Linked DNA regions of Azospirillum brasilense. The protein of the gene in region 2 interacts with the protein of the main gene of each other region in a pairwise test. Links are inferred from orthologs where the notes say so. Each region holds a gene or a part of one and is shown on either strand. Other genes may lie near its edges. The genes, in order: mrdA and D3869_RS04205.

Region 1 (14,182 bases), 1.8 Mb from region 2 along the record:
CGAGGTCCACCTCCAGCCCGTAGTCGCGGGCGAGCCGGGTCAGCTCCGCCCGCGCCCGTGCCATCCCGGCGGCCAGGGTGATGCCGCCCTCCGCGCCCAGCAGCACGTTCTCCAGCACGGTGAAGGGATCGACGAGCATGAAATGCTGGTGGACCATGCCGATCCCGGCGGCCAGGGCGTCGCGCGGGCTGTGCACCGCCACCGGGCGGCCGTCCACCAGGATCGTCCCGCCGTCGGCGGGCAGATAGCCGTAGACGATGCTCATGATCGTCGATTTGCCGGCGCCGTTCTCGCCGATCACGCCGTGGATGGTGCCCTTCGGCACGGCCAGCGACACGTCGCGGTTGGCGTGGTTGGCGCCGAACCACTTGTTGACGCCGCGGGTTTCCAGAGCGGGAGGGTGTTGGGGCATGGGGACTTTCATGATTGGAAGGTCCGTGCCCCCACCCTTCCCACGGCTTCGCCGCGGGCCCCTTCCCTCCCCCGCTTCGCAGGAGAGGGAGCTATATCCCCTCCCCTGCGCAGCTCTCGCGCAAACCGGAGGTTTGCGCTGACGCGACAGGCGGACCTTTGGTCCGCCAAGAGCGGGGGAAGGTTAGGGAGGGGGCAATGCTCGGCGACGCGGAAACTCAGCTCACGGCTGATACGGCTTCACCGCCAGCTCGCCCGCAATGATCTTGCGCTTGGCGTCCTCGACGGCCTTTTCCATCTCCGCCGTGACGAGCTTGCGGTTGTTCTCGTCGAGCGCGTAGCCAACACCCTCCTCCTTCAGCCCGACGACGCGGTGCCCGGCCGTCCAGCTGCCGTCCCTGGCCGACTTCATGCAGTCGTAGACGGTCACGTCCACGCGCTTGACCATCGAGGTCAGGATCTTGCCCGGGTGGATCCAGTTCTGGTTGCTGTCCACCCCGACGCCCAGCTTGCCGGCGTCCGCGGCGGCCTGCAGCACGCCCAGCCCGGTCGCCCCGGCCGCCGCGAAGACCACGTCGGCGCCGCGCCCGAACTGGCTCTTGGCCAGCTCCGCCCCGCGGGTGGGGTCGTTCCAGGCGGCGGGGGTGGTGCCGGTCATGTTGGTGAAGACCTCGCCGTCCGCCTTCACATGGCGAACGCCCTGCTCGTAGCCGGTCAGGAAGTTGCGGATCAGCGGGATGTCCATGCCCCCGATGAAGCCGACCTTGCCGCTCTGCGAGGCCAGCGCCGCCAGCATGCCGACGAGGAAGGAGCCCTCATGCTCCTTGAAGGTCACCGACTGGACGTTGGGCAGGTCCAGCTTGTCGTCGATCAGGCAGAATTTCGTGTTGGGATACTCGCGCGACACCTTGTCGACGGCGGCGGACTGGGAGAAGCCGACCGCCGTGATCACGGTGGCGCCGCGCCGCGCCATGTTGCGCAGCGCCTGCTCGCGCTGGCTCTCGCTGGTGACCTCGAACTCGCGGTAGACGATTCCGGTCTCCTTCTTGAAGCGCTCCGCCCCGTTGTAGGCCGCCTCGTTGAAGGACTTGTCGAACTTGCCGCCCTGGTCGAACACCACCGCCGGCATGAACTCGTCCGCCGCCAGGGCCGGGCCCGCGGCGGGAACGGTCGCCGCCGTCAGCGACAGGGCCAGGATGGTCAGAATGCGCGTCATCGTCATCGTTCCGCTTCCCCGTTCCGGTGCGCCCGCTTGCCGGGTCGTGGCGGCCAGGATAGCCGCTCCTCCCGCCCCGCGACAGGGGGCACATGGCAGGGGGAATTCCGCCGCAGGTCACAGCCCCTGGGGGACCTCCCTCCGCGACGCCGGTTGACGGAAGGGCGGTGGCCCGCTATCACGCCCGCCATTGCCCGGAGGAGGGGCCCGGAGGAGGGAATCGCAGATTGGACGAGGTGATCGGCGTGCATGGTCTGGTGGTGCTGCTGCAGGGCATCGTCCTGGGAATCGCCATCGCCGCCCCGGTCGGCCCCATCGGCCTGCTCTGCATCCGCCGCACGCTCCAGCACGGGCCGCTGATGGGCTTCTTCACCGGCTTCGGCGCCGCCGTGGCCGACACCATCTACGGCGCCATCGCCGCCTTCGGCGTCTCCGCCGCCCTGGACTTCCTGCAAGGGCACGAGATCGCCTTCCAACTCGTCGGCGGCATCTTCCTGATCGTCGTCGCCATCCGCACCTTCCGTCAGAAGCCGGAGGACGAGGAGCGCGAGGCCGCCAGCGCGCCCGACACGCCGTCCTTCCTCGGCGGTTTCATGACCGGCCTGTCCCTGACCCTGACCAACCCGGCGACCATCATGGCCTTCATCGCCATCTTCGCCGGCTTCGGGCTGGGCGGCAATCTGGGGCGGGTGGACGCCTCCACGCTGGTTGCCGGCGTCTTCATCGGCGCCTCGCTGTGGTGGTTCACCCTGTCCATGGGCGTCGCCGCCGTCCGCCACCGCATCTCCGACCGCGGGCTGACCCGGCTGAACCATTGCACGGGGGTGGCGCTGGCGGCCTTCGGCCTGTGGGCGCTCGGCATGGCCGTCACCGGCATGGCCGGCTGGGCCATGGGATGAGCGTTAAACGCTGAACCTCAAGGGCTGAGCGGGGCTCCCGCCACCGGCGGATCGCCGCCCGGCCCCCGCGACGATTTCTGGGCGCGGCGGATGCCGTGGAAATGGCTGACCAGCCGGTACAGGTACAGCCCGACCAGGACCACCAGCAGCCCAACCGTGAAATAGCCCACCAGGCTGTGCGCGAAGGGCCAGCGGGACAGCATGTAGCCGGTCCAGGCGAGCAGCAGCGTCCACAGGATCGACCCGATCCCGGAATACAGGCAGTAGAGCGGGATCGACATCCGGCAGGCCCCCGCCGGGATCGAGATCAGCGTCCGCACCCCCGGCACCGGCTGGGTCAGGAACACGGCGATCCCGCCATGCTTTCCGAACCACTCCGTGCTTCGTCGGACCTTTTTGGGGTGGATGGTCAGCCAGTGGCCGTAGCGTTTTAGAAAGGCCTCGAGCCGGTCGCGGCCCATCAGACGGCTGGGCAGAAACCAGACCAACTGCCCGACCAGCGAGCCCAGCCCACCGGCCAAGGCGACACCGAACAGATTGTACTCGCCCTGCGCCGCCGCGATGCCGGCCAACGGGATGACCGACTCCGCGGGAACCGGCGGGATCACCCGCGCCAGGACCAGCAGCAGGAAAATGCCCACGTAATTCATCGTGTGCATCACATCGACCAGCCAATTGGTCAGTCCGCCAGCCATGTCTGCCCACCCGAATTTTAATCCCTCGAAAAAACAGGCCGGCAGGCCGTCGGTTCCTGAACCATGTCGCGGCGCGAAACCGCATGTCACATTCGGGCGATAGATGCTTAGATATAAAATAGGCAAGAGACGTACACACCCCCGTATGCAGTCGAACGTCTCTGTCCGATACCGGCCATGACGCATTCACTCCGCCATGGTGAGAAGAGAGAGAACCGCCATGCTTCTGAGCAACTTCAAGATATCTACGAAAATCTTGTCCATCATCATCATGCTGGGAGCGATCTGCGCAGGAATTACTGCCACGTCGGTCACCGGACTGGACGCGCTGAGCCGCGCCACCGACGAGATCAAGGCTTCCGGCGATGAGATGAGGCTCGGTGCACGACTGAATCGCCTGGTGGTCGAATTGCTCCGCGACGAATACCGCCTTGCCGCCAACCCTGCGGATCTGCCGCAAGTTCTGCCCTCCATCGCGATGAGCCGCGACTCGCTGTCCGCAAACCTCACCAGGGTCAAGGAGACCGCCGACCCCGAGCAGAAGCGCTTGCTGGCAGACTTCGAAGCGGCGCTGTCGCTCTACAAGACTCAATTGGAGCAGACTCTGGCCGTAGCCCGTGAGATCAACGCGAAGGGTGCCGTCGGATTTCATAAGGACATTCTCGCTTCGGTCGAAAACAGCGCTATCGCCGCGCGGAATCTCCAGGATCTGAGCGTTAAATACACCGCCTACACCGACGACAAGGCGTCACGTCTATCCGACGACGCTTCCCAACTGGCGGAACGGCGGGCCGTCCAGCTCATCGCGGCGGCGGCTGTCGGCATTCTCGTCGGCCTGCTGCTGGGCTGGCTGATGTCGCAGTTCGGAATCGTCCGCCCGGTGACCGCCGTCGTCGCCTGCCTGCGCGGGCTGGCCGACGGCAAGCTCGACACGGAGGTCTACGGGACCGACCGCAAGGACGAGGTCGGCGCCATCGCCGCCACCGCCGACGTCTTCAAGCGCAATCTCCTGCACAGCCGCGCCATGGAGCGCGAGGCCAAGGAGGCCGAGGCCCGCTCCCAGGCGGAAAAGCGCGCCGCGATGCTCGCCCTGGCCGGCCGTTTCGAGTCGCAGGTGGGCGTCATCGTGAACGACGTCGGCGGCGCCGCCACCGAATTGCAGGCCACCGCCGCCCAGCTCGCCTCGGCGGTCGAGGAGGTCGGCGCCCAATGCAACGCCGTCGCCGGCGCGTCGGAAGAGGCCAGCGCCAACGTCCAGACCGTCGCCTCGGCGTCCGAGGAGATGTCCGCCTCCATCCATGAGCTGGCCGAGCGCGTCGCCCGCTCCGCCGCCCGCTCCAAGGCCGCCGCCGAGGGGGCCAACCAGGCCCAGGCCCAGCTCGACGCCCTGTCCGCCGCCATCGAGCAGGTCGACCAGATCGTCGCCTCGATCAACGCTGTTGCCTCGCAGACCAACCTGCTGGCACTGAACGCGACCATCGAGGCCGCCCGCGCCGGCGAGGCCGGAAAGGGCTTCGCCGTGGTGGCGAGCGAGGTGAAGAACCTCGCCAACCAGACCCACGCGATGACCGAGCAGATCGGCAACCAGATCGCCGCGGTGAAGAGCGCCTCCGGGCGGACGGTGGAGGCCATGCGCGCCATCATCACCCAGGTCGAGGACATCGACCGCTCCACCGCGGAAATGGCCGCCTCCGTCGAGCAGCAGAGTGCCGCGACCGGAGAGATCAGCCGCAACGCCCAGCAGGCCGCCAACGGCACCGCCGAGGTGTCGAGCAACGTTGCCGGCATCCAGCAGGCGGAGTCGGAGACCAGCGCCGCCACCCACAGCGTGAAGGAGGCGGCCGACCAGCTGGCCGCGCGCGCATCGAGCCTGAAGCGCGAGGTGGATCAGTTCCTGTCCGAAGTGCGTGCGGCCTGATCGGCCGCGCAGTCCCGAAGCCTACAGTCCCAAAGCCCTACAGCCCCAAAGCCCCTCAGCCCCGGGTGCCGCCCGGCGGCGGGGGCGGCGGGGCGCTTTCCGCCACGGCGGCGCGGCCCGGATCGCGTTTCTGGCATTCCAGCAGGATGTCGCGCGCGATCGGCGCCGCCGCGGTGGACCCGCCGCCGCCGTGCTCCACGAACACCGCGCAGGCGTAGCGCGGGGCGCTGACCGGGGCGTAGGAGATGAACAGCGCGTGATCGCGCTCCCGCCAGGGCAAATCCTCGTTCTTCCGCACGCCGGTGCTGCGCTCCGCCATGGTGATGCGGCGGACCTGGGCGGAACCGGTCTTACCGGCCATTTCATAGCCGGGTTCGGTGATGCGCGACTTGTAGGCGGTGCCGTTCGGCGCGTTCGTCACCTCGTAGAGGCCGCGCAGGACGAGGTCGAGATTTTCCTTCTTCACCCCGATCGGCGGCCAGCTCGTCTGCTCGCCCGACAGCGCCTTGATCTGCTTGGTCAGGTGGGGCTTCACTGCGAAGCCGCCGTTGGCCAGCCGCGCGGTCATCGCGACGAGCTGCATCGGCGTGGACAGCACGTAGCCTTGCCCGATCGCCGCGATCAGCGTCTCGCCCTGCGCCCAGGGCTTGCCGAGCGCGCCCTTCTTCCAGTCGATGGACGGGATCAGGCCTGGGCGCTCGTGCGGCAGGTCCAGCCCGGTCAGCTGCCCCATGTCGAAGCGGTTGGCCATCTCGGCGATGCGGTCGATGCCGATGCGCCGCGACACGTCGTAGAACCATACGTCGCAGGAATGGCGCAGCGCGCCGACCACGTCCACCGTGCCGTGCCCGCCCTTCTTCCAGCAGTGGAAACGGTGGTCGCCGAGGTCCATGTGGCCCGGGCAGAACACCGAGTGGTTGCGGCTGATCAGCCCCGATTCCAGGGCCGCCAGGGCCACCACCGGCTTGAAGGTGGAGCCCGGCGGGTATTGCCCGGCCACCGCCTTGTTGTTCAGCGGCGTCGCCTGGTTGGACAGCAGCTCCTCCCACAGCTCGGCGCTGATGCCCATGGTGAACTGGTTGGGGTCGTAACTGGGGTGTGAGCACAGGGCGTAGATGCCGCCGGTGTGCACGTCCATCACCACACAGGAGGCGCTGACCTCCTGCGCCAGCCGCTGCTGCACGAATTTTTGCAGGCCGATGTCGATGGTCAGCTGGACCTCGCGGCCCGGCTGCCCCTCGTCGCGCGACAGCTCGCGGATGACGCGCCCGACCGCGTTGACCTCGAGCTGGCTGGTGCCCGCCGTGCCGCGCAGCGCCTTCTCGTGATACTTCTCCATCCCCGCCTTGCCGATGCGGAAGCCGGGCAGCGACAGCACGGGGTCGCCGTTCAGCTCCGCCTCCGACACGGCGCCGACATAGCCCAGGATGTGCGCGGTCGCTTCCGCCTCCGGGTAGTGGCGGATCTCGCCGACCTCGATGGCGACGCCCGGCAGGTCCGGCGTGTTCATCTCGATGGTGGCGACCTGCTCCCAGGTCAGGTTCTCCCGCACGGTGACCGGCACGAAGCGGCGCTTGCGATGCAGCTCGCGCATCACGCGGCGGCGGTCGCCGTCGGTCAGCGGGACGATCTTGGAGATCTTGTCGAGCGTGTCCTGGATGTTGCGGGTGCGCTCGGACACCACGACGACGCGGTAGTTCTGCTGGTTCACCGCCAGCGGCGCGCCGAACCGGTCGACGATGGTGCCGCGCGACGGGGCGACCAGCCGCAGGCTGATGCGGTTCTCCTCGGCCAGCATGGTGAAGCGCGCGGACTCCACCACCTGCAGGTAATAGAGCCGCCCGACCAGAGCGGACAGACCGGCGAGCTTCAACCCGCCCAGCACGGCGGCGCGGCGGGTCAGCAGGCGGTAGCGGTCGGTGTCGCGGTCCATCGCAGTCAAAGGCTCACATCCCCTGCCAGATCATCCCTGCCGGCTATCCCTGACCTCACCCCAGTCCATCAACCTGGCCCATCATCCCTGAAGAAACGCGCGGTGCACGCGGATCAGCATCCAGGCGATGGCCGGGAAGAAGGCCATGGTCAGCAGCGCCTGGAACAGCGCCGGCCGGAACGGCAGCACCGTCGCCTGGAGCGCCGAGAAGGCCAGCCACTGGATGCAGGCCACGCCCATCATGATCAGCCCGAAGCCGAACCACATCAGGGCGAAGGTGCTGGACACCAGGACGCGCCGCTGGCTGGACACCGCCCAATGGACCAGCACCAGCACCAGCGCGTTCACCCCCAGCGGTCCGCCGGTCAGCAGGTCCTGCAGCAAACCGATCAGGAAGGCGGTGCCCGGCCCCATCAGGTCGGGCCGGTGGATCGCCCAATAATAGACGGCGATGGCGGTCAGGAAAGGCGCCACCGACGCATAGCCGGGCAGCGGCACCGGGATCATCCCGGCCAGCGCCAGCATGACCGTCACCGCGAAGGGCGCGAGATTCCGCCCCGTCTTGTCCAGCCGCTGCCACAAGGTCAGCGTCATTTCGACTCGGACGACGGTTCCGTCTCGCTTCCCGGCAGGCTGAACTCGACCAGCTGCAGGTGTTCAACCCGCGACAGGTCGACGTTCGGCTGCACCCGGACGCCACGTTCACCGGCCGAGGACACCACGCCCACCGGCAGCCCCGGCGGGAACTGCCCGCCGTGACCGGAGGTCACCACCCGCTCGCCCACCTGAACCGGCGCTTCCGGCGGCAGGTAGAGGAGCCGGGTCTGGTCGGAATTGTCGCCCGCCATCACCGCCCGCTGGCGCGAGCGCTCCAGCACGACGGGGATGCGGGTGTTGATGTCGGTCAGCAGGAGGACGCGCGCCGACCATTCCCCGACCTCGATCACCCGGCCGACCAGCCCGCTGCCGGCGATGGCCGCCTGCCCCTTGCGCACCCCGTCGCGACGGCCGGCGGTGACCACCAGCGTGCGCAGGAAGGAGCTGCCGGGAGCCGCGATGACCCGCGCCGTGATGAAGGAGGAGGACGGCTCCGGCGTCGCCTTGAGAAGGGAACGCAGGCTGATGTTCTCCGCCTCCAGCCGCAGCGCCGCCTGCTTCCACTGCAGCAGCCGAGCGTTCTCCGCCTTCAGCCGCTGGTTCTCCTCGAAGGCGTTCTGCACCTCGACCACCGACTCCACGACATGGGCGGCGGTGGCGGCGGGGCGCGAGATCGCGTCGAGGATCGGGGCGAAAGCGTCGGTCACCCGCGCGCGCGCGCTGTCCACCGACAGCGCGTCGATCCGGCCCACCATCATCAGGGCGACGGAGGCGAGCACCAGCAGAAGGAAGGAGAAGCGCTGGGCGAGCGCCCGCAGCGGGGCGGCAAGGCGCACGACGGAACCGGAATTGCGAGGCTTCACAGGATCATCCCGTCCAGGTACGCGATCCGCCCCCGGCTACGCTGGCGAATGGACGAACCACCGGGGGAACCCAACCGAGCAATACACCAATCAGTAGGCGCTGACCAAGACGTTTCGCAGCGTCTTCATCTCTTCCAGCGCCCGCCCGGTGCCCAGCGCGACGCAGGACAGCGGGTCGTCGGCGATCGACACCGGCAGGCCCGTGGCGTGGCGCAGGACGAAGTCCAGGTTGCCCAGCAGGGCGCCGCCGCCGGTCAGCACGATGCCCTTGTCCACGATGTCCGCGGCCAGTTCCGGCGCCGTGTGCTCCAGGGCGACCTTCACCGCCTCGACGATGGCCGACACCGGCTCCGCCAGGGACTCGGCGATCTGCCGCTCGGAGATGATGAGTTCCTTGGGCACGCCGTTCATCAGGTCGCGGCCCTTGATCTCCAGGATGCGGCCCTCGCCGTCTTCCGGCGGGCAGGCCGAGCCGATTTCCTTCTTGATCCGCTCCGCCGAGCCTTCACCGACCAGCAGATTGTGGGTGCGGCGGATGTAGCCGATGATGGCCTCGTCCATCTTGTCGCCGCCCACGCGGACCGAGCGGGAATAGACGATGCCGCCCAGCGACAGCACGGCCACCTCGGTGGTGCCGCCGCCGATGTCCACGACCATGGAGCCGGTCGGCTCCGTCACCGGGAGCCCGGCGCCGATCGCGGCGGCCATCGGCTCCTCGATCAGGAAGACGCGGCGGGCGCCGGCGGCCTCCGCCGATTCCTGGATCGCGCGGCGCTCCACGGCGGTGGAGCCCGACGGCACGCAGATGATGACCTGCGGGCTGGCGAAGCTGCGCCGGTTGTGCACCTTGCGGATGAAGTGCTTGATCATCTCCTCGGCGACTTCGAAGTCGGCGATGACGCCGTCGCGGAGGGGGCGGATGGCCTGGATGTTGCCGGGCGTGCGGCCCAGCATCATCTTCGCCTCGTCGCCGACGGCCAGCACCTGCTTCTTGCCGCGGACGTTGGCGATCGCCACGACCGAGGGTTCGTTCAGAACGATGCCGCGGCCCTTGACATAGACCAGGGTGTTGGCCGTCCCCAAATCGATCGCCATGTCGGCGGAAAGCACGCCGAGGAGTTTGGAAAGCATGGACCCGACTAACTCTTCAATGCGGTTGAGACGGCCTTGCCGGCGATGTGCCCGCTCCGGTGCGGAGGGCCACGCCCGCCAACGGTTCCATAGACGAATGCCCCTTCGCGCTCAAGCGGAGAGTGCAACCGGCACGCCTTGCCGAACCCTTGTCTCCGGCGCCCGTGGGGCGGACGCCGGCGCCGGTCCGGCGCTCTGGTCGATGGGAGGCGGTCCTTGAGGCAAGGCCGGTCCCGGCGGAATGTCCAGTCCCCGAAGTCCTGGCGGAACGCCGTCCTCCGGTGCCCGCCACACTGCCGCGTCAGGGTTAATTTTCCGTCAACAGGAGGCGGGAACCTCCGGCGTCCGGCCAAACCGCTCCGCTCGCGGCGGGGGTATCCTTAGGCTGATTCCCAACCCGCCGCAACGGCTTTGTGTCGGGTTTGAAACCGCTCCGGCGCCCTCAATGATGATCGGATTTCGCCGCGGCCGCCGCCTTGCCGTGCGCTCCGTGATGGCTCCCTTCCAGCCGGTCCATCAGGGCCAGCAGGACGCCCGACACCACGAAGGTCATGTGGACGATGACCATCCACATCAGGTTTTCCTTGCTGGTGTTGTCGATGTTCATGAAGCTTTTCAGCAGGTGGATGCCGGAGATCGCCACGATGGAGGCGATCAGCTTCAGCTTCAGCCCGCCGAAGTCGACCTTGCCCATCCAGTCCGGGCGGTCCTTGTGGTCGGCCACGTCGATCTTGGACACGAAGTTCTCGTATCCCGAAAAGATCACCATCAGCAGCAGGTTGCCGGCCAGCGACAGGTCAATCAGGGTCAGCACGGCCAGGAGGACGTCCTTTTCCTGCATCTCCAGCACGTGCGGGACGATGTGGAAGATCTCCTGGGTGAACTTCGCGAGCAGGAGCACCAGCGACACGACGAGCCCCAGATAGAAGGGGGCGAGCAGCCAGCGGCTGGCGAAGATGATCTGTTCGAAACGGCGTTCGATCATGACGGTCGGCGTCCGTGCTTGGTCATAAGGGGTAGCAGGGCCGGACTCTTGCCATTTCGCACATGCGAAATCAACCATTCCCATGCGGCGCCCGCCGCGTGCCGCGCGGCGACGGTACTGGCCTGCCGGGCCGCAAAACTGTAAGGTTTCCGGCCGTCCGCCACCGACGCCCGCACCGATAAGGCCAGCCCCATGAAGCACCCCGCCCCGCACATCGTCACCGCGTTCGAAGACGCCATGAAGCGGCTGAAGGCCAGCATCGTGCAGATGGCGGGCGCCGCGGAAACCCAGCTCGACGGCGCGCTGACCTGCCTGACCCAGCGCAACCCGGAGCAGGCCCGCGCCATCGTCGAGTCCGACGCGCGCCTCGACAGCTACGAGCACGAGATCGAGGCCAATTGCATGCGCATGCTGGTGCTACGCCAGCCGGTGGCCGACGATCTGCGCGAGGTGATCGCCGCGCTGAAGATCGCCGGCAACCTGGAGCGCGTCGGCGACCACGCCGCCAACACCGCCCGCCGCGCCGTCTCCGTGGCCGAGTTCCCCGAATCCCCGGCGATGAGCACCCTGCCCAACCTGGGCCGTCTGGTGCGCCAGCGCCTGACCACCGCGGTGGACGCCTATGTGGACGGCGACGTCGAACTGGCGCTGCGCGTCTGGCGCACCGACGACGAGGTGGACGCGCTCTACACCAGCCTGTGCGAGAGCATCAACCAGTCGGCCGCCCGCCTGCCGGAGATGTTCACCGCCCACATGCACCTGCTGTTCATCGCCAAGAGCCTGGAGCGCATCGGCGACCACGCCACCAACATCGCCGAGGTCGTGCATTTCGTGCACACCGGCCGGCCGCTGCTCGACGAGCGGCCGAAGGCGGACCGGTCACGGGGGGATGTGTGAGGTTTTCCAGCCGGTTGCACTTGCCCCCACCCTAACCCTCCCCCGCTTCGCAGGGGAGGGAATTTTCTCCTCCCCCTGCAAAGCGGGGGGGAGGTCGGGAGGGGGACAAGCCAACAGCAGAACTATCCACAAACGAAAAAGCGCGCCTCGCGGCGCGCTCTCCCGTTTCTCGATCCAGGAACCGATCAGTTCTTGGACTTGTCGACCAGACGGCGCTCGGCGATCCACGGCATCATGGCGCGCAGCTTCTCGCCGACCTGCTCGATCGAGTGCTCGGCGTTGCGGCGGCGGGTCGCCTTGAAGGACGGCTGGCCGGCCTTGCACTCCAGCATCCAGTCGCGGACGAAGCGGCCGGTCTGGATGTCCTCCAGGACGCGCTTCATCTCGGCCTTGGTCTCCGGGGTGATGATGCGCGGGCCGGTCTTGTAGTCGCCGTACTCGGCGGTGTTGGAGATCGAGTAGCGCATGTTGGCCATGCCGCCCTCATACATGAGGTCGACGATCAGCTTCACCTCGTGCAGGCACTCGAAATAGGCCATCTCCGGGGCGTAGCCGGCCTCGGTCAGCGTCTCGTAGCCGGCCTTGATCAGCTCGGTCAGGCCGCCGCAGAGCACGGCCTGCTCACCGAACAGGTCGGTCTCGCACTCTTCCTTGAAGGTGGTCTCGATGATGCCGGCGCGGCCGCCGCCGATGGCCGAGGCGTAGGACAGGGCGATGTCCAGCGCGTTGCCCGAGGCGTTCTGGTGCACGGCCACGAGGCAGGGCACGCCGCCGCCGCGCTGGTACTCGCCACGGACGGTATGGCCGGGGCCCTTCGGCGCGATCATGAACACGTCGAGGTCGGCGCGCGGCTCGATGAGGTTGAAGTGCACGTTCAGGCCGTGCGCGAAGGCGAGCGCGGCGCCTTCCTTCAGGTTCTTGGCGAGGTCGTCGCGGTACAGGTCGGCCTGCAGCTCGTCCGGGGTGAGGATCATCACCACGTCGGCCCAGGCGGCGGCCTCGGCCGGGGACATGACCGTGAAGCCGGCGTTCTCAGCCTTCTTGATGGTGGCCGAGCCCGGGCGGAGGGCGATGCGCACGTCCTTCACGCCGCTGTCACGCAGGTTGTTGGCGTGGGCGTGGCCCTGGCTGCCGTAGCCGACGATGACGACCTTCTTCCCCTTGATCAGGTTCACGTCGGCATCACGATCATAATAGACGCGCATGGTGGTCTTCCTTGGATTTTTCGATCTGGTGGTGCGAGTTTTGCGCAGCGGAATTACTCCACCGGCGAAAGGGCCGCGTCAAGCACAAGACTGTTCGGCAGACCTGCAAAAGGACGGCGGGCTGGGTCGTCTCCCTGTCATGGGTGGCGTCATAGCCCGCCGCTTAGGGCCAAAATCAGAAGCCGGTGGCTCCCTTGGACATGGCGACGACGCCGGTGCGGCTGGCCTCGACGAGGCCGAGCTGAGCCATCAGCCCGACGAAATCGTCGACCTCGGCCGTCGTGCCGGTCAGTTCGAACACGAAGGAGGTCAGGGTGGCGTCCACGACCTTCGCCTTGAAGATGTCGGCCAGGCGCAGCGCCTCGATGCGGCGCTCGCCGGTGCCGGCGACCTTGACCAGCGCCAGCTCACGCTCCACCGACGGACCCTCGTCCGTCAGGTCGTGCACCTTGTGCACCGGCACGAGGCGGTCGAGCTGGGCCTTGATCTGCTCCACCACCATGCGGGTGCCGGAGGTGACCAGGGTGATGCGGGACAGGTGGTCGGCGTTGTTCACCTCCGCCACCGTCAGGCTTTCGATGTTGTAGCCGCGGCCCGAGAACAGGCCGATGACGCGGGCCAGCACGCCCGGCTCGTTGTCCACCAGCACGGCGATGGTGTGCTTCTCGATCTTCTCTTCCACGATCCGTACTCCGCCAGAGGGCCTTCAACCGTTCGTCTTGGTCGCCGCGATCAGACCAGCACCATGCCGTCTTCCGGCGTGGCGTCGGACGGGCTGTCCTCCGGACCGAACAGGATTTCGTTGTGGGCCTTGCCGCCGGGGATCATCGGGAAGCAGTTCTCCTTCGGGTCCACGGCGATGTCGATGATGCAGGGGCGGTCGGTGACGGCCAGCATCTTCTCGATGACCTCGTCCACCTCGGCCACCGTGGTCGCGCGCAGGCCGACGCAGCCCCAGCTTTCCGCCAGCTTCACGAAGTCGGGCAGCGCCTCGGAGTAGCTGTTGGAGTAGCGGGAGCCGTGCAGCAGCTCCTGCCACTGGCGCACCATGCCCATGTACTTGTTGTTCAGGATGAAGATCTTGACCGGGGCGCGGTACTGCACCGCCGTGCCGATCTCCTGCATGTTCATCAGGAAGGACGCCTCGCCCGACACGTCCACCACGATGGCGTCGGGGTGGGCGAGCTGCGCGCCGATGGCCGCCGGCAGGCCGTAGCCCATGGTGCCCAGGCCGCCGGAGGTCATCCAGCGGTTCGGCTCGTCGAAGGGCAGGAACTGGGCGGCCCACATCTGGTGCTGGCCGACCTCGGTCGTCACGTAGTGGTTCTTGCCGCGCAGCGCCTCGCGCAGCCGCTCCAGCGCGTACTGCGGCTTGATGACCGCCTCGGTGCGGTTGTAGTTCAGGCAGTTGCGGGCGCGCCAGCCCTCGACC
Region 2 (14,373 bases):
GACATGGCGCTGTCGGCCATCGAGGCGGCCCGCGAGTCCGGCGCCCGCGTCTGCGTCGTCACCGACCGCGATTCCGAACGCGACTTCGTGCTGTCGCTGGGCTACGGCGAGGCGCTGGCCGGCGCCGTGTCGCTGGCCGAGATCACGCGCCGCGTCCCGCATTTCGATTGGCCCGACACCATGCCGGACCTGCCCGACCCGCAGCGCGAGACCGCCGCCTTCAAGGAGGCCGTGCGGCTGTTCACCGAGGACACCTTCAAGCCGCTGGGACAGGCGGTGGGCCGCATCCTGCGCGCCGCCGACAACCCGCGCGGCATGCCGGACGTGGTGGTGGAGCGGGCGCGGCGCGACACGCTGGCCGTCTCGACTATGCTCGTGAAGCCGCACACGGGGCGCGTGGTCTATTGCGGCGATATGGCCCCCAATGGAAATGGTCGTCGCTACAGCTTCTACGCGCCGCAGGTGTGGATGCGGCAGCGCCGCATCCTGATGCCATCCGCGACCATCGTCGGTACGCATCTTTCGAACGCTGCGGAAATCGCAGGGCTGAACCGCGTCATTGCGTCGGGGGCGGTCCGTGTGCCAACGACATACCTCGGGAACTGGGACGAGCTGCCCACGCTCCATCAGGCCATGTGGGAGAACCGCCTGCCGGAAGCGACCGGCGGCGCCGCCAAGGCCGTCGTGAACCACGCGCTGCCGGAAGCGGGCCTGACCTCGCGCGACGAACTGCTGATCGCCTGGGCGGGGTCGGCAACAGGAAAGGGACAATGAGGCTTATCATCAAGGACCTGTGCCACCGCTACGACGACCTCGTCGTGCTGGACGGCATCGACCTGACGGTGCAGGAGGGCGAGGTTCTGGCCGTCATCGGCCCGTCGGGCTGCGGCAAGTCCACCCTGCTCGGCATCGCCGGCGGCATCGTGGCACCCACCTCCGGCACCATCGCGGTGGCGGGCGAGGTGCCGGACGGCTGCCTGAACCCGATCACCTTCATCTTCCAGGACTTCGCCCTGCTGCCCTGGCGCAGCGTCGAGGACAACCTGTCGCTCGTCCTCGAACACCACCCGCTGTCGGCGGCGGATCGGCGGGAGCGCATCGAGTCCGGCCTGCGCCGCATGGGGCTGTGGGACTTCCGCAAGGCGCTGCCCAAGCAGCTGTCGGGCGGCATGCGCCAGCGTGTCGGCATCGCCCGCGCGCTGGCCGTGCGCCCGGCCATGCTGCTGCTGGACGAGCCGCTGTCGGCGCTCGACGCCCAGACGCGCGAGCTGCTGATGGAGGATTTCCTGTCGCTCTGGCAGCGCGAGCGGACGACCGCCCTCTACGTCACCCACAATCTGGACGAGGCGCTGCGGCTCGCCGACCGGGTCGTCGTGCTCAGCCGCCGTCCGGGCCGCCTGCGCGAGATCGTGACCATCGAGGAGCCGCGCGACCAGCGGCTTGAGCCCTCCGCCCAGGCGCATCTGGCGGAAGTGCGCGACCGGCTGTGGCACCTGATCCGGGCCGAGGCCCAACTGGCCGACCGGGAGATCGCCGATGCCTGATACCCCTTTGACCAGCACCAGCCTCCCGATGACCGAACGTTCCGCCGTGCCGGCGCAACCCGTCCGCTTCCGCGGCGGCGGCTTCACGGTGAAGGGGCACCGCTGGGCGGCGCTGCTCGCCTTCGTGGTCCTGATCGCGGTGTGGGAGTCCACCAACCGCTTCGGCCTCGTCAGCGAGTTGTTCCTGCCGCCGCCGAGCGCGGTCGCCTCGGCGCTCGCCGCCATGGCGCAGGACGGATCGCTGTGGCAGCACCTGAAGGCGTCGCTGATGCGCATCGGCGTCGGCTGGGTCATGGGCACGGTGGCCGGCATGGCCGTGGGCTTCGCCATGGGCATCGGCTCGGTGGCGCGGGCGGTCGGCGTGCCGCTGGTCTCGGCCTTCTTCCCGATCCCGAAGATCGCCCTGCTGCCGCTGTTCATCCTGTGGTTCGGCATCGGCGAGCCGTCGAAGTTCGCCACCATCGGCTTCGGCGTCTTCTTCCCCACCGTGATCGCCACCTACAGCGCCATCGATTCGGTGCCGCGCAACCTGATCCGCATGGCGCAGAGCTTCGGCCTGCCCTGGGCGTCGATCCTGCGCAAGATCGTGCTTCCCGGCGCCCTGCCCGGCATCCTCGCCGGTTTCCGCATCACCGCCTCCATCGCGCTGATCCTGGTGGTCGCGGCGGAGATGATCGGGGCGGAATACGGCATCGGCGCCTTCGTCCTGACCGCCGGCAACCTGATGCTGACCGACCAGCTTCTGGCCGGCGTGCTGGTTCTCTCGCTGCTCGGCCTGGGCATCGGGACCGTGCTGTCCATCCTGGAACGCCGCCTGCTGAAATGGCGGTGAGAAAAATGATGATTGAAAATGGGAGACTGAGAATGACCGTCGTGCGTTGGAGCCGCCGTTTGGTTCTGGGTGCAATGGGTGCCGCGGCCCTGGCGCTGGCCGGGACGCCCGCCGCCGAGGCGCAGGGATTGGAGAAGACCTCCATCGGCGTGCTGGCGCTGGCCTCCTCCGGCCCGATCTTCATCGCCAAATCCAAGGGCTATTTCGAGAAGGAAGGGCTGGACGTCGACCTGAAGATGTTCACCTCGGCCCAGCAGGTGCCGGTGGCGGTGGCCTCGGGCGACGTGGATTTCGGCGTCACCGGCCTGACGGCGGGCTTCTACAACCTCGCGGCCAAGGGCGCCGTCACCATGATCGCGGCGCAGAGCCGCGACGAGCCGGGCTTCCAGCTCAGCGCCTATGTGGCGACCAAGGCGGCGCACGACGCCGGGCTGACCAAGCCGGCGGACCTCAAGGGCAAGCGCATCGCCATCACCACGGTCGGCTCGACCTTCCATTACATGGTCGGCCTGCTCGGCCAGAAGCACGGCTTCTCGGTCAAGGACGTGACCATGGTGGCGATGCAGGACGTGCCGAAGATGGTCGCCGCCTTCAAGGGCGGTCAGGTGGACGCGGTGATCGCCCCGGTGACGGTGGCCCGTCAGCTCGCCGCCGAAGGTTCCGGCACCATCCTGGGCTGGGTCGGCGACGAGACGCCGTGGCAGCTCGGCGCCCTCTTCACCAGCCCGAAGACCGTCGCCCAGCGCCGCCCGCTGGCCGAGAAGTTCGTCAGCGCCTATCTGACCGCTCTGGCCGAATACCACGCCGCCTTCAACGCCAAGGACGCGTCGGGCGCCATTGTGAAGGGGCCGGGCTACGACGAACTGCTGGCGATCATCGCCGAGGCGACGAAGCAGAAGCCCGAGGTGGTCGCCGCCGGCCTGCCCTACGTCGAGCCGAAGGGCAAGCTGCTGGTCGACGACGTCGTCAATCAGGTGAAGTTCTGGCAGTCCGAAGGTCAGGTGGACAAGGCGCTGGACGCCAAGTCCGTCATGGACCTGACCTTCGTAAAGTGAGGGCAGATTTTACCGCTTGCCCGGTCCGTAGATCTTCGGCTGGGAGAAATTGATGTGGTCGAGAAGCTCCTGAGTCGGACAGCCGTCCACCGGGAGCTTCGCGGCCTTCTGATAGGCGCGGATGGCGGAGCGGGTGTTGGGGCCGATCTTCCCGTCGATCACGCCGGGGCGGAAGCCCTGCTCGGTCAGGGTCTTCTGGATGCCTTCAACATAGGCGAAATACATGTCCGGCGTCATCGAGTCCGTCGGGCAGGCGGCGTAGGCCGGGGACGCGAAGGCCGTGGCGGCCAGGAAGGCGGCGAACAGGCTGCGGTTCATGGTCTCTCTCCGTTTCTTGTTGCGGAGATCAACAACGCAGAGGCCGCGTTTCTTCCCAAGGGGTAAAAATGGGCCAAGGGATAAAAATAGGGGGTGCCTTGCCCCCTCCCCGGCCCTCCCCCGCTTCGCAGGGGAGGGAGGATCAAGTCCCCTCCCCTGCGAAGCGGGGGAGGGTTAGGGTGGGGGCTAGACCTACCCCCACCCGCATTCACGCCGCAGCGTCGTCGCTCTGACCCTTCAGGCGGGAAGCCAGCGCCGCTTCCAGGAACATGTCCAGGTCGCCGTCCAGCACCGCCTGGCTCTGCGAGGTCTCCACCTCGGTCCGCAGGTCCTTCACCATCTGGTAGGGGTGCAGGACGTAGGAGCGGATCTGGTGGCCCCAGCCGATGTCGCTCTTGGTCGCTTCAAGAGCGGCGGCGGCGTCCTCGCGGATCTTCAGCTCCCGCTCATACAGGCGGGCGCGCAGCATGTCCCACGCCTTGGCGCGGTTCTTGTGCTGCGAGCGCTCCTGCTGGCAGGCCACCACGATGCCCGTGGGCAGGTGGGTGATGCGGATCGCCGAGTCCGTCTTGTTGACGTGCTGGCCGCCGGCGCCCGACGCCCGGAAGGTATCGATGCGGCAGTCCTTCTCGTTGATCTCGATGTTGATCTTGTCGTCGATCACCGGAGACACCGAGACGGCGGCGAAGCTGGTCTGGCGGCGCGCCTGGCTGTCGAACGGGCTGATGCGCACCAGACGGTGCACGCCGGCCTCGGTCTTCAGCCAGCCGTAGGCGTTGTGGCCGCTGATCTGCGCGGTGGCGGACTTGATGCCGGCCTCTTCGCCGGGGCTCTCCTCGAGCCACTGCGTCTTGTAGCCGTGCTGTTCCGCCCAGCGGAGGTACATGCGCATCAGCATGAGCGCCCAGTCCTGGGCCTCCGTGCCGCCGGCGCCGGCGTTCACCTCGATGAAGCAGTCGTTGGCGTCGGCCTCGCCCGAGAGCAGGCTCTCGATCTGGAGCTTGGCCGCGCGGTCGCGCAGCGCGTAGAGCTGGGCCTCGGCGTCGGCGACCACGGTCGCGTCGCCCTCGGCCTCGCCCATCTCGATCAGCTCCAGGCTGTCGGACAGGTCGCGCTCAAGCGCACGGTAGCCGTTCACGGAATTTTCGAGCTGGGTGCGCTCGCGCATGATGGTCTGCGCGCGGGACGGGTCGTCCCACAGCTTGGGGTCTTCGGCGTGGGCGTTCAGTTCGTCGAGACGACGCAGCGCGTTATCCCAGTCAAAGATGCCTCCTCAGCAGCGCCAGCGATTCTCTAATCTCGCCGGCGGCCGCTTCGATCTCGGCCCGCATCGCAGTGCCTCCTCGTCAGCCAGAGTTGAACCAGTGTCTTGGCCCTTATGTAGCGGGTTGGGAGCGGCGTTGCACCCTCTTATTCCACAGCCCCACCGGCTTCCGCGACGCTGGACCAGACCGGAACGGTAACCCGCCGGAGCGCCGCACCGTCACAGGGACAGCCGGGCAACCCACTCGGATGAAACCGTTTTTGCGCCGCAAAACCACTTTCGCGGCGCGAATAGGTGGTGGTTCCCCATGATAGCGTCACCGACGTTCGTGCCCGTCACCCGGCGGGCGCGGGCTATCGGCGCCCCCGTTCCCCAACAACAATAGCGTGGCCCCCCGATGAACTTCACCAGCCTGGGGTTCCTGCTGTTCATCACGGCCTTCACGGCGGGCTTCATGATGCTCGCCAGGACGCGGCTGTTCACGCCGCTGCTGCTGGTGTCCAGCTACATCTTCTACGGCTTCTGGGATTACCGCTTCTGCCTGCTGCTCGCCGGCACGACGCTGCTCGACTTCTATTGCGGCCTGCGCATCGCCGACGCGCCGAACCGGGCCACCGCCCGCATCTTCATGCAGATAAGCCTCGCCACCAATCTGGCGATCCTGTTCTTTTTCAAATACTTCAACTTCTTCATCGACAGCGCGCAGGTGGCGCTGGCCTCGCTCGGCCTCGACGTCGGGCACCGCACGCTGTCCATCATCCTGCCCGTCGGCATTTCCTTCTACACCTTCCAGAATCTCAGCTACACGCTGGACCTCTATCTCGGCCATCTGGAGAAGCCGGAGCGGTCGCTGCTGCGCTACGCCACCTTCGTCGCCTTCTTCCCGCAGCTCGTCGCCGGGCCGATCGTCCGGGCGCGCGACCTGCTGCCCCAGATCCAGAACGGCCCGCGCCACGACGTCAGCTTCGCCTTCCGCTTCGCCGGGCTGGAGAAGATCATCTGGGGCTATTTCCTCAAGCTCGGTCTGGCCGACAACGCCGCCGCCGTGGTCGACGCGCGCTTCGCCCAGCCGGAGTTCTTCAACGCGCTGAACCACGTCATCGGTCTGATCTGCTTCTCGCTCCAGATCTACGGCGACTTCGCCGGCTACTCGCTGATCGCCATCGGTCTGGCGCAGATCTTCGGCTACACGCTCTGCCAGAACTTCGCCCGCCCCTACTTCGCCATGGGCATGAAGGACTTCTGGCGGCGCTGGCACATCTCGCTGTCCACATGGTTCCGCGACTACGTCTACATCCCGATGGGCGGCGGACGCACCCACTGGCTGCGCATCCGCAACCTGACCATCGTGATGCTGGTGTCCGGCCTGTGGCACGGCGCCGCCTGGACCTTCGTCCTGTGGGGCGCCATGCACGCCACCCTGATGGCGGCGGAGGACGGCGTGCGCTGGCTGGCCAAGCGCAGCCCGCTGCGGCTCAGCGGCGCGCCGCTGATGGCGGGGAAGCTGCTGACCGTCGGGCTGGTCTTCCTGCTGATCACGCTGACTTGGCTGCCCTTCCGCGCCGACGACATGCACACGGTGCGGACCATCCTGGGCATCATCGCCGAGGGCGATTTCAGCCTGCCGCGCGGCATGCAGCAGATGAGCTATCTGGTCCGCGTCGCCCTGTTCGGCCTCGTCGTCCTGATGATCGACGCGATGATCGAGTTCGGGGCCGGGCGTCGCTACGCCGGAGTCAACGTCGTGGTCCGCTCCGCCGGCTGCGCCACGCTGATCCTGATGCTCCTGCTCTTCGGCAACTTCGCCAACCGATCCTTCATCTATTTCCAGTTCTGAGGGAGCCCGAACCATGATCCGCCTTTTGGCCGCCGTCGGACTGATCCTGGGCATGGTGGTCGCCATGGACCGCGCGGTGGCGTCCTGGATGGGCGACACGCTCCTCCAGTCGTCGGACCGCTTCATGACCGTCTACCGCAAGGGGCCGCCCGCCGACGTGGTGATCCTGGGCAACTCCCGCGCCGACAACCACTTCCCGGTGGAGGAGGTGCAGGCGCTGACCTGCGGCCGGGTGCTGAACCTGGGCATGGGCGGCGCCCCCACCACGGTCGGCGACCTGCTGTGGGAGGATTATCTCGACCGGCACGGCGCCCCCCGCCTGCTGCTGGTCGAGCCGACGAGCGTGGTCGACGATCCCAAGGCGCTCGCCGACCTGCCGCTGCTCGCCTACTACTCGGAACGGGTGGACGGCTTCATCCGTCAGGTCGACGCCACCATGTGGGCCTCCAACAAGCTGTTCAACACGCTGATCTTCAACAACAACCAGACGATCCGGCTGGCCTTCGACGGGCTGCACCCGACCGGCGACCGGACGCTGAGCGGCACCATGTCGCCCTTCCTCAAGGCCCAGCTCGAAAAGGCGCCGACGGAGCGGATGGAAGGCTTCCAGCCGAACTGGGACGCGCTGGACCGCATCATCGGCACGGCGCGGGAGAAGGGCACGCGGGTCGCCGTGGTCATCACGCCCTTCTTCCCCGGCTACATCGAGAAGGTGACCAACTTCGACGCCTTCTTCGAGGACCTGAAGACCCGCCTGCCGCCCGACGTGCCGGTCATCGACACCCGCCGCGAGGTCGAGGACGAGGCCCATTTCGTGGACGCCCTGCACATCAATCAGGAGGGCGTCCGCGTGATGCTGGCGCGGATGGAGGACCGGCTGCGCCCGCTGGCCGATTGCCCCACCGACACCGCCCCGGCCGACGCCATCGCCCAGCTCCGCCCGGACACCCACACCGCCGCACGGCCCTGAGGCTTCGCACAAAGGAAAAGCCCCGCCTCCCGAACCGGGAAGCGGGGCTTTTTTCTTGTTGAACTCGTTCTGTCGAGCCGGCCCGGCTCAGTAGAGACCGCCGGTTCCCACCGTCGCCGCCGAGGGCGGAGCCGCCGGAGCGCCCCAACCACCCGGCTGCTGCTGGGCCGCCGGGTCGCCGCCGGGCACCCCGCCGGTCCAGCCGCCGTCCGCGGCGTGGGCCGAGCCGTCCAGCACCATCTGCGGCTGGTCGGGGTTCGGCTCGGTGCCGGGGATGAAGGCCTCCCAGATCGCCTTGCGCTCGCCGGGCTGGGCGAGACGCCCGTTCTCCGGGTTGACGCGGACGAGGCGCAGGCCGCGCGGCACGCGGAACGGCGTGGCCGGCTGGTCCTTCAGCGCCACCTCCATCACGTCCTTGAACACCGGCACCGCCGCCGAGCCACCGGTCTCGCGGGCGCCCAGCGAGCGCGGCTGGTCGAAGCCGATGTAGGTGCCGACCACGAGGTTGGGCGAGAAGCCCATGAACCACGCGTCGTGGCTGTCGTTGGTCGTGCCGGTCTTGCCGGCCAGCGGCTTGCCCAGCGACAGCAGCTTGGTCGCCGTGCCGCGCTGCACCACGCCCTCCAGCATGGAGACCATCTGGTAGACGGTGCGCGGGTCGTTCACCTGCTCCCGCGTGTCGGCGACGGCGGGAACGGTCAGCCCGTCGTTCCAGGCCACCTGGTTGCAGGCGGCGCAGGGGCGCGTGTCGTGGCGGAAGATGGTCTTGCCGTTGCGGTCCTGCACCCGGTCGATGAAGGTCGGGCCGACCCGCTTGCCGCCGTTGGCCAGCATGGCGTAGGCGGTGGCGAGGCGCAGCACCGTCGTCTCGCCCGCGCCGAGCGACATCGGCAGGTAGGGCTGGAGGTTGTCGGTGATGCCGAAATTCTCGGCCAGCGCCTTCACCTTGTCCATGCCGACGGCCTGGGCCAGACGGACGGTCATGACGTTCCGCGACTTCTCGATGCCGGCGCGCAGCGGCGTCGGGCCGTAGAACTCGTGGCTGTAGTTTTCCGGCCGCCAGATCGGCTGGCCGTGGCCGGGGTCGTATTCGAACGGCGCGTCCATCACCAGCGAGGACGGGGTGAAGCCCTGGTTCAGCGCCGTCAGATAGACGAAGGGCTTGAAGGAGGAGCCCGGCTGGCGCATTGCCTGGGTGGCGCGGTTGAAGGAACTCATGTGCGGGGAGAAGCCGCCGACCATGGCGAGCACGCGGCCGGTGTGCGGGTCGAGCGCGACCAGACCGCCCTGCACCGCCGGAACCTGCCGCAGCGCGTAGGTGCCCGCCGGCGGTTCCTTGCCCTTCTCGTCCTTGCCGGCGGCCTCGACCAGGATCAGGTCGCCCAGCTTGGCGACGTCGGAAGGGCGGCGGATCTCCGGGCCGAGCCGGTTGTCGTCGCGCTGCGCCCGCGCCCAGCGCAGCTCGGCCAGCGGCACCCGGCCGCGCGAGCCGTCCGGCAGGCCGATGTCGAGCGCCGCCGCCTCGTCGTCCTTCAGCACCACCGCCAGATGCCAGCCCTCGGAGCCGGCGGGCGGCGCCATGGAGGCGAGCTTCTTCGCCCAGTTGTCGAAATTCTCCATCTTGCCGACCGGGCCGCGGTAGCCGTGGCGGCGGTCGTACTGGACCAGCCCGCTGCGCAGCGCCTTGGTCGCCGCCTGCTGAAGCACCGGGTCCATGGAGGCGCGGACCGACAGGCCGCCCTCGTAGAGCGCCTGCTCGCCGTAGAGCTTCACCAGCTCGCGCCGGACCTCCTCGGCGAAATACTCCGAGGTCACATACTCCTGCTCGTCGCGCTTGCGCACGACCAGGGGCTTGGACTGGGCGATCCTGGCCTCTTCCGGGGTGATGTGCCCGTCCTCGGCCATGCGCCCGATCACCCAGTTGCGCCGCGCGATGGCGGCGTCGCGCTGGCGTTCCGGATGGTAGTTGCTGGGCGCCTTGGGCAGGGCCGCCAGATAGGCCGCCTCCTCGATGTCCAGCTCGTCCAGCGCCTTGTTGAAGTAGTTCAGCGCCGCCGCCGCCACGCCGTAGGAACGGTATCCCAGGAAGATCTCGTTCAGGTACAGCTCGAGGATGCGGTCCTTGCTGAAGGCCCGCTCGATGCGGACCGCCAGGATCGCTTCCTTGATCTTGCGCGAGAAGGAGACCTCGTTGGTCAGCAGCATGTTCTTGGCGACCTGCTGCGTGATCGTCGAGGCGCCCATCGGCCGGCGGTCGCGGCCGAGATTCTCCACGTTGGTCAGGATGGCGCGGGCGATGCCGACGGGATCGATGCCCTTGTGGTCGTAGAAGTTCTTGTCCTCGGCGGACAGGAAGGCGTTGGTCACGCGCTTCGGCATGGCGTCGATGGGGACGAACACGCGCTTTTCCGACGCGAACTCGGCCAGCAGGCGTCCGTCGCCCGCATGGACGCGGGTGGTCACCGGCGGTTCGTAGTTGGCGAGCTTGGTGTAGTCCGGCAGTTCGTGATCGTAATGGTCCAGCATGTAGACCAGCCCTCCCGCCCCGGCCAGGGCGAGGATCACGACGGCCATCAGGGCGGACAGAATAAAGCGCATGACGGTTCCCAGACAGGCATGGCGGCGGCCCCGCCGCCTTCGTCCGGGACAGAGACCGGGAAGACGCGGAACCGTCCGATGGGCGGCATCCTACACCGCGAGGGGCAGCAGTCCGACTCCCTCGCAGCCATGTCAGGAAAATGTGACGGCCACAAGGCGCATGCAAGAAAGTGGTGACCGGAAGACGCGTATGCCCGCCCGCCCCCGCCCGCATGGCTGCACTGGGCAGCGGTGCCCGGCGCGGCCGATTTCGGTTCAACCGAGCCTCAGCTCTTCTGCGCCCCGGTCAGCCATTTGAAATAGGCGTCGATGGTGCGGACCATGCCGCGGCCGAGCTTTTCGCGGTGGGCCGACTTGCTCAGCAGGCTGACGTCCTGGGGACTCGACAAGTAGCCCATTTCGACCAGCGCGGACGGCATGTCCGGCGCGGTCAGCACGGCGAAGCCGGCCTGACGGTGCGGCTTGTTGGGGATCAGCTTGACCTCGCGGCCGAGGTGCTCCAGCGCCATGTTGGCGAAGCGCTTGGAGTGGTTCATCGTGTCGCGCTGGGCGAGGTCGATCAGGATCGAGGCCACCAGATCATTCTCGGAGGACAGGTCCATGCCGGCCAGCGCGTCGGCCCGGTTCTCCTTGGCGGCCAGCATCTCCGCCTCGCGGTCGGACGCCCGGTCGGACAGGGTGTAGATGGACAGGCCGCGCATGTTGGCGGAGCCGATGCTGTCGGCGTGCAGAGACAGGAACAGGTCGGCGTTGGCCTCCCGCGCGATGGCGACGCGGTCGCGCAGGCGGATGAACACGTCCTTGTCGCGGGTCAGCCGCACCCGGTAGCGGCCGGACCCTTCCAACTGGCGCTTCAGCTCCCGCGCCATCGCCAGCGTGATGTCCTTCTCATAGACCCCGCCGACGCCGACCGCGCCGGGATCGACGCCGCCATGGCCGGGATCGACGACGATCATCGGCTTTTCCGGCACCGGCGCCGCCCGCGGCGGGACCGGGGGCGGAAGGGCCGCGGCGACCGGCACGATGGGGTCCTTCTTCGCCGGCGGGCGGACCGCGTCGCGGCTCACCGACGCGGTGGCCGCAGTGGCCGTGGTCGCGGCGACCGGGGCGGCGGCGGCGAACTGCGCCGGGGTGGTGCGGGCGATGTCGAGGACGAAGCGCGGCTTGAAGCCGTCGCGCGGCGGGATGAGGTAGGACTCGACCACCCGCGCCGGGCCGTCGGTCTCCACCACCAGGCGGGAGGCGCCGCCGTCGCGCCCTTCGAAGCGGTAGCGGGCGACCACGCCCTTGCCCGCCATCACCGTGTTGCCGCCCGGCCAGCTCACCTCCGGCAGATCGACGACGACGCGGTAGGGCGAGCCGTGCACCGACACGGTGAAGGGAACCGAGTCGGTGAGTTCCAGAACCAGCCGCGTCTTGTCGGGATGCAGGCCGAGCCGCGCGTTCAGGACGGACACCCGCTCCTGCACCGGCGGCGGGAAGGGCAGCGCCGCGGTGGTCTGGGCCTGCGCCGGGGCGCACGGCAGAACGGCCGCCCCCAGAAGGGCGCCCAGCGCAGCGACAATCGCGAGCAATCGGGGCATCCGTTCCACCAGAAACCACAAACCGGCAAAGCCAGCGCTCAGCTATAGCGCAGCGAAATCAAGGCGCTCAACGCTGGTGTCCGGGGGCGTGGCGGAATTGTCGGCGAGGGTGCCGTTCATGCAACACCGCCCCCGCCGGCCCCGGCCCGGGGAAATGCCGCCGAACCGGATGCGACGGACCGCAACTTTCGCCGAATTCCACGTTGTGCATGGTTTCGTGCTTGTCTATGGTAGCTCTGCGACATACCGCGACCCACCAGCCCACTCTTCCGAGAGGTTTCTCTCCGGGGTGACTGTGGGCGTCGCCCGCGGACCCCCACGGCCGAAATTTACATCATCGGGCGCGGTCCGGGGCGTGACGCTTCTGGGTTGCCGGTGGATTGGGACGAAACCTCGAAGCTGGTGCCGGCCGCAAGGCCGTAACCCGGAGGCCGAAGCCCGACCCGTCCTGGCTGCTTCGTCAGCGCCGTTCGACGGGTTAGGGGCCGGTTCCGCAGGCTTCGCTCACAACGATGACGCGCCCTGGCGGCTTGTCCGTCGCGCGGGCGGCCTGGGGCGTCATGGGGATCTTGTATGGCCAAGCGCATGCTGGTGGACGCCACGCACCCGGAGGAAACCCGGGTCGCCGTGGTCAATGGGAACAGACTCGAAGATCTCGACTTCGAAATCGCCACCCGGAAGCAACTCAAGGGCAACATCTACCTTGCCAAGGTGACCCGGGTCGAGCCGTCGCTCCAGGCGGCCTTCGTGGAATATGGCGGGAACCGCCACGGCTTCCTGGCCTTCTCGGAAATCCACCCCGACTATTACCGCATCCCGATCGCCGACCGCGAGGCCCTGCTGGCCGAGGAGCGCCGGCTTGAGGAGCAGGCCGAGGCCCGCGCCGAGGCCGCCGCCGACGGCGCCGTGATGGCCGAGCCGATCCGCCCGGATGTCGTGGTCGAGGAAAACTCCCCGATGCCCGGCTCCTACGCCGAGGCCGAGGGCGACGGGTTCGAGGGCGATGTCCCGGCCTTCGCCACGGACGCCGGTTCGGACGGTGGTTCGGACGAGGCCGCGGATTCGGACGAGGCTCCGGAAGGCGCCGCCCCGGCCGAGAGCCCGGACGTCATCGGCGGGGACGAGGTCGAAGAGGCCCACCGCCGCCGCGCCCGCCCGCTGCGCAGCTACAAGATCCAGGAAGTCATCAAGCGCCGGCAGGTCATGCTGGTCCAGGTGACCAAGGAGGAGCGCGGCAACAAGGGCGCGGCGCTGACCACCTACCTGTCGCTGCCGGGCCGCTACTGCGTGCTGATGCCCAACACGGGCCGCGGCGGCGGGATCTCCCGCAAGATCACCAACCCCGCCGACCGCAAGCGCCTGAAGGAGATCCTGTCCGATCTCGACATTCCGGAAGGCATGGCGGTCATCCTGCGCACCGCGGGGCTGGAACGCTCCAAGCAGGAAATCAAGCGCGACCTCGAATATCTGCTGCGCCTGTGGGACGACATCCGCGTCCAGACGCTGAAGTCGTCCGCGCCCTGCCTCATCTATGAGGAGGCGAACCTCATCAAGCGCTCGATCCGCGATCTCTACACCGACGACATCGACGAGATCTGGGTGGAGGGCAGCGCCGGCTTCAACACCGCGCGCGACTTCATGCGCATGATGATGCCGAGCCACAGCAAGCGCGTCATGCAGTACCAGGACGACACGATCCCGCTGTTCCACCGCTATCAGGTGGAAACGCAGATCGACGCGATCCACAGCCCGGTCGTGCAACTCCGCTCCGGCGGCTACATCGTCATCAACCCGACCGAGGCGCTGGTTTCCATCGACGTCAACTCGGGCAAGTCGACGCGCGAGCGCAACATCGAGGAAACGGCCTACAAGACCAACCTCGAAGCCGCCGACGAGGTGGCGCGCCAGCTCCGCCTGCGCGACCTCGCGGGCCTCATCGTGATCGATTTCATCGACATGGAGGAGCCCCGCAACAACGCCGCGGTGGAGCGCCGTCTGAAGGAGGCGATGAAGAACGACCGGGCGCGCATCCAGCTCGGCCGCATCTCCGCCTTTGGACTGCTGGAACTGTCGCGCCAGCGCCTGCGCCCGTCGCTGCTGGAAACCAACTTCGAGCGCTGCCCGCACTGCTCCGGCACCGGCGTCATCCGCTCGGTGGAATCCGCCTCGCTGCACGTGCTGCGCGCCATCGAGGAGGAGGGCATCCGCAAGCGGTCGTCGGAGATCACCGTCTTCGTGCCGACCCGCATCGCGCTCTACATCCTCAACCAGAAGCGCGGCGAGCTGACCAAGATCGAGGACCGCTACCGGTTCCGCGTCATGGTCCAGGCCGACGACACGCTGATCGCTCCGGACCTGCGGCTTGAGCGCGT

The links.
Region 1: the proteins of D3869_RS04205 (region 2) and mrdA interact in binary tests that used the Escherichia coli proteins (3 or more experiments, as listed by UniProt). The link is inferred for Azospirillum brasilense from one-to-one orthologs.

Annotation. Positions count from the first base shown.
Region 1 is NZ_CP032345.1:2,602,563-2,616,744, reverse strand. The notes cover bases 4,634-7,507. They hold mrdA (penicillin-binding protein 2), read right to left. Parts: upstream 7,073-7,507; coding sequence 5,195-7,072; downstream 4,634-5,194. Other genes in these bases: mreD (rod shape-determining protein MreD), read right to left, coding at 7,154-7,507; D3869_RS12440 (methyl-accepting chemotaxis protein), read left to right, coding at 4,634-5,139. Also shown: D3869_RS12460 (ABC transporter ATP-binding protein), read right to left, coding at 1-412; D3869_RS12455 (BMP family lipoprotein), read right to left, coding at 635-1,633; D3869_RS12450 (LysE family translocator), read left to right, coding at 1,864-2,526; D3869_RS12445 (DedA family protein), read right to left, coding at 2,544-3,221; more of D3869_RS12440, read left to right, coding at 3,442-4,633; more of mreD, read right to left, coding at 7,508-7,666; rod shape-determining protein MreC, read right to left, coding at 7,663-8,532; D3869_RS12420 (rod shape-determining protein), read right to left, coding at 8,623-9,663; D3869_RS12415 (TIGR00645 family protein), read right to left, coding at 10,106-10,648; phosphate signaling complex protein PhoU, read left to right, coding at 10,841-11,545; ilvC (ketol-acid reductoisomerase), read right to left, coding at 11,731-12,750; ilvN (acetolactate synthase small subunit), read right to left, coding at 12,926-13,432; D3869_RS12395 (acetolactate synthase 3 large subunit), read right to left, coding at 13,483-14,182. UniProt on the Escherichia coli protein: Catalyzes cross-linking of the peptidoglycan cell wall. Responsible for the determination of the rod shape of the cell. Is probably required for lateral peptidoglycan synthesis and maintenance of the correct diameter during lateral and centripetal growth.
Region 2 is NZ_CP032345.1:835,153-849,525, forward strand. What follows is about bases 7,664-10,728. They hold D3869_RS04205 (penicillin-binding protein 1A), read right to left. Parts: upstream 10,419-10,728; coding sequence 7,908-10,418; downstream 7,664-7,907. Other genes in these bases: D3869_RS04200 (hypothetical protein), read left to right, coding at 7,664-7,820; D3869_RS04210 (N-acetylmuramoyl-L-alanine amidase), read right to left, coding at 10,685-10,728. Outside these bases: D3869_RS04165 (AMP-binding protein), read left to right, coding at 1-774; D3869_RS04170 (ABC transporter ATP-binding protein), read left to right, coding at 771-1,544; D3869_RS04175 (ABC transporter permease), read left to right, coding at 1,537-2,376; D3869_RS04180 (ABC transporter substrate-binding protein), read left to right, coding at 2,409-3,431; D3869_RS04185 (peptidoglycan-binding domain-containing protein), read right to left, coding at 3,441-3,749; D3869_RS04195 (MBOAT family O-acyltransferase), read left to right, coding at 5,411-6,850; more of D3869_RS04200, read left to right, coding at 6,864-7,663; more of D3869_RS04210, read right to left, coding at 10,729-11,992; D3869_RS04215 (Rne/Rng family ribonuclease), read left to right, coding at 12,575-14,373. UniProt on the Escherichia coli protein: Cell wall formation. Synthesis of cross-linked peptidoglycan from the lipid intermediates.